DNA from 2 places in the Peribacillus sp. NPDC046944 genome. Region 1 is predicted to be linked to the other one. Evidence: riboswitches for the same ligand, from Rfam matches in the RefSeq annotation. Region 1 holds a riboswitch; the other holds the start of a gene.
What was found. A riboswitch is a leader RNA that binds a small molecule or an ion and turns the genes downstream of it on or off. The one in region 1 is predicted to bind lysine.
Positions count from the first base shown of each region.

Region 2: linked by a shared signal. The riboswitch ahead of ACQKIC_RS13065 (amino acid permease) and the one ahead of ACQKIC_RS07570 (aspartate kinase) in region 1 are both predicted to bind lysine.

Region 1 is NZ_JBNNML010000003.1:393,625-396,038, forward strand. It holds gene ACQKIC_RS07570 (aspartate kinase) at 32-1,264, opposite strand; lysine riboswitch at 1,353-1,530, opposite strand; gene uvrC (excinuclease ABC subunit UvrC) at 1,592-2,414, opposite strand, start outside.
Region 2 is NZ_JBNNML010000006.1:161,142-163,555, reverse strand. It holds gene ACQKIC_RS13065 (amino acid permease) at 1-1,034, opposite strand, end outside; lysine riboswitch at 1,132-1,314, opposite strand; gene ACQKIC_RS13060 (LacI family DNA-binding transcriptional regulator) at 1,545-2,414, opposite strand, start outside.

The DNA.
Region 1 (2,414 bases):
TTAGGTACATCTTTTCATCAGTTTTAGTCAATCAGGCAAGGACTTTGGCGTGCTGTCCCAGTTTGAACGCCTCGTGAAGCGCTTCAACCGCTTTGACCATTTCCTTTTCGTTTACGACGGTAGAAACTTTGATTTCCGAAGTGCTGACCATTTTCACTTGGATCCCTGTATTCGCCATGACTTCAAACATCTCTGCGGCCACTCCGGGATTGGAAACCATTCCTGAACCGACGATAGAGACTTTAGCCAACTCGCCTTCCGTTTCTATATCATCAAATTCCAACTGGCTTTTATTGTTTTCAAGAACCATTAAAGCTGCTTTTGTATCTTCGCTTTTAATAGAAAAAGAGAGATTGGTCGTATCTTCTGATGTCATGCTCTGGATGATGATATCTACATTTATGTGATTTTTCGCCAGTGTCGTGAAAATCGTGGATAATACACCAAGTGATCGAGGCAAGCCGTTCACTGTAACTCTTGTGATGCTATCCTCAAAAGCAATACCCCGTACAATTAAATTCTCTTCCATATTCGCTTCCTCCTCAATGATGGTCCCAGATTCTTTTTCTAAGCTTGAACGGACTTCAAGCGAGATTTGATAGTTTTTTGCATATTCAACGGCCCGTGGGTGCAGGACCCCAGCCCCTAAATGGGCCAGCTCCAACATTTCGTCATAAGATACGGATGTTAATTTCCTGGCGTTTTTTATGTAGCGTGGATCTGTTGTGAAAACACCGGTTACATCGGTATAAATATCGCATCGGTTTGCGTGTAGTGCTGCGGCTATGGCAACCGCCGTTGTATCGGAACCGCCCCGACCCAATGTCGTGATTTCCCCATGTTCATCCATTCCTTGAAAACCGGCAACGATGACGATCTTTTTTGCTTGCAACTGAGCTTGAATTCTGGAAGCATCGATATTTAAAATTCGCGCATTTCCGTGAACGGACTCTGTCTGCATCCCAGCCTGCCAGCCCGTAAAGGATACGGCTTCATGCCCCTTTTCCACCAATGCCATCGTTAACAAGGCAATCGTAACTTGTTCCCCGGTCGTCAATAACATATCCATTTCCCTCTTACTTGGGGATGCGGAAATATCTCTCGCCATGGAAACCAATTCATCCGTTGTCTTCCCCATTGCCGAAACAACGACAACGACGTCATTACCTTTTTCAGCTTCCTCGATTACACGATTAGCGACATGTTTGATTTTCTCGACACTCCCTACAGAAGTACCGCCAAATTTTTGTACAATCAGTGCCATTCTCATGCACCCTCTCTATCTTTTTTAGGCAATAAAAAAAGCAATGAGAATATCTCATTGCTGTGGTTACGTATCCGTTCAGTAATCACAGTGAGATAGCTCTCCAAGGTATCAACCCTGACAATCTGCCATCTTTTAAATGGTCAGACCAGAAAAACAAGGTATGAGTCTTGTTTTCCTTCGGCGTCATTCCCTTTCAAAACCCTTCATTGAAGCTCATACTTCTCTAGGTTTTTACTATTGAATTCCGCACCTCTATCAGCACTTTAAATTGTCTTGTTTAAAAATCCCTTTTAAGCATAGCATAGGAAAAAGACACTCGCAAGGTCATTCTTGTAATTTTCTAAAGATTCCATCCGCTACATTTTTAGGCATTCCCGCTTCGATTATCTGTTCGACTGAGGCCTCTTTCATTTTTTTCAATGACCCGAAATGCCGTAACAGCTGCTTTCTTCTTTTCTCACCTACACCTGGAATATCATCCAGAAGTGAATGAATGGCATTTTTCCCACGAAGCTGGCGATGGAAGGTAATCGCGAACCGATGCACTTCATCTTGGATTCTTTGTAGCAAGTAAAATTCCTGACTTCGCGAATCAAGTGGAATCAGTTCGAGCGGGTTTCCAATCATCAATTGGGATGTCCTGTGTTTTTCATCCTTAATAAGGCCAGAAAGCGGAATATCGAGACCGAGTTCATTTTCCAAAATGTCCCGAACGGCCTCCACATGTCCTTTCCCTCCATCGATGATGATCAAGTCAGGAAGTGGAAGGCCATCTTTTAAGACGCGTGAATATCTTCTTCGGACAACTTCACGCATCGATTCGTAATCATCAGGCCCTTTCACCGTTTTAATTTTATACTTTCGATACTCCCGCTTTTCCGGCTTGCCATCAATGAAAACGACCAAAGCAGATACAGGATCACTTCCTTGAATATTCGAGTTATCAAAAGCCTCGATACGATGTGGAGTGTAGATGCCTAACTTATCCCCTAAATTCTCCACTGCCTTAATCGTTCTTTCTTCATCCCGTTCAATTAATGAGAACTTCTCTTGAAGGGCGATGGAGGCGTTTTTATTTGCCAATTGCAGCATATCCTTTTTCGCGCCCCTTTTCGGATGAAGCGTTTTTACACCAAGCAAGCTCTCC
Region 2 (2,414 bases), on a different contig from region 1:
GCATTTACAGGTACGCCTCTTTTATCAAGCTTGCCAAGGAACTTCGGTGCTTTTCCGTCACGTGCTAAATCCCATAGCATACGGGTTGAGGCATACATGCCAGAGTTACCAGCTGAAAGTACGGATGTTAAAATGACTGCGTTCATGACAGCAGCGGCAAAGGCAAGGCCTGCGCGTTCAAAAACAAGCGTAAATGGACTGACGGCAACATCTTCACTTAGTAAACGTGCATCCGTGAAAGGAATGATCATTCCTATGACAAAGATTGCTAGGATATAGAATAAGATAATGCGCCAAAAAACGGATTTGATCGCCCTAGGGATGTTTTTCTCAGGATCTTCACTTTCTCCAGCGGTTACTCCAAGCAATTCCGTTCCTTGGAAGGAGAAGCCAGCTGCCATGAAGACTCCTAGAATGGTAAAGAAGCCTCCATTAAATGGCCCATCACCCATGGTGAAATTAGAAAAACCAATCGGATCATTTCCGCCCATGATGCCAAAAATGATTAAAAAACCAGTAATTAAGAAGATAATGACGGTCACGATTTTAATCATTGCAAACCAATATTCGGCTTCGCCAAAGCCCTTAACGGACATATAGTTAATTAAGAACATGATGAGTAATGCAACGGCACTCCAAATGAATGATGGAGTATCCGGGAACCAAAATTTCATGATCAGGACAACGGCCGCCAATTCAGCTGCTATCGTGATGGCCCAGTTATACCAATAATTCCACCCAATCGCAAAACCGAAAGAGGGATCGACGAATTTGGATGCATAAACGCGGAACGAACCGGCAACTGGCATATAAGCAGCCATCTCGGCAAGGCTTGTCATTAAATAAAAAACCATGGCGCCAATTACCGCATAAGCAACTAATGCACCACCGGGGCCAGCCGTATGAATGGCACCACCACTCGCTAAAAATAGTCCGGTGCCGATTGTTCCACCTAGAGATATCATCATAAGGTGCCTAGCTTTCAGACTCCTTTTCAGTTCAGTAGGATTTGAATTTTGTTGTTGATTTTTCAATTGATGTTACACTCCTTTTTATGGGAAGGGGACGGAATATAAAAAAAACAGCAGTCGAAAAAGATCGACGGCTGTATATAGATACCCGTTTAATCCTTCCGAAGATAGCTCCCCACGTTTTATGAAAACGTGACAGTGATGTTCCTGTTCGAAAACATCGCCAGCCTAGAAATACAAGGAATATTTCTACACTTCGGCAACTTATCCTTTCAAACGGAGTCGTCAACTTTCCTGAATCTCGTCCGTGTTACTTTTATAAGCCGCAGCCTCTAACTCATCGGTAAATGAGGAAGTATTCAATTCGTACTGTTAATAACGCGAATTTTAAATGGTGACATACAGTTTGTGAGTCACTGAATGAAATTTGCTATATTAAAATTATAAAATATTCCTCTAGAGAGCGCAATGTTTATTTTTCAAGTATCTTTTTCCCTAATTAGACATGAATCAAACCATTTAGTGTTCAAATAGATAATATAGGTGAATAATAAAAACAAATAATTCTGATTATTATACACTTTTTCGCGTTATAAGGCTGAAACCTAGCTTTACATGTTTGATCGTGGCAGGATCCTCAAAAAGGTCAACAGCCATTCTCCCAATCGAATCCAAGGGTAGGGATATAGTCGAGATGTCCAGCATTTCGCTAATACTATCGTTATTGAAACCAAGGATGGCGACGTCTTCAGGTATCTTAACTCCCGCTTTTTGAGCGGAAATGATGAAGCCAGCTGCCGTATCATCGTTCGTTATAATGATGGCCTCTGGCTTATCCTGCATGGCGACCCATTCTTGAAAGGCCCTTTCTCCGTCTTTGATATAGTAACTGCCTTCAAACAGCCATTCCTCTTTACTTATAAAATGATGTTTTTTCATGCTATCTTCAAACGCCTTTATCCGAAGTGAACTATTCCTGCTCTTTTTTCGCCCAAGGCTGTAGCCTATTTTCTTATATCCCTTGTTTACCAAGTAGTCGAGGGCTGAGGAAAAGGCGGCATAATGGTCGATGCTGATCGAAGAAAATTCTGACTGCGATGTATCTTCACATAAGATAATCGGACCGTAGACATGATACTCCAAGAGCACTTTCATTTCTGAGATTCTAGAACAGACGATGATGCCATCGAGTTGCTTCATTTGTAACATTTTCAGTGCTTGGATTTCTTTCTCTCTTTCATATTGTGTTTGGAAGATGACAATATGGTAACCAAGGACATTTGCTTGTTTATTAATTCCCTGGATGATTGCTCCGTAATAGGGGTGATTGGTGTATGGAATGATGACGCCAATCAGATGAGTCTTGCCTTTCGTAAGATGGATGGCGTTGATATTTCTCGTATAGTTCAATTGCTCGATGGCCTTTAGTACACTCTTTCTCTT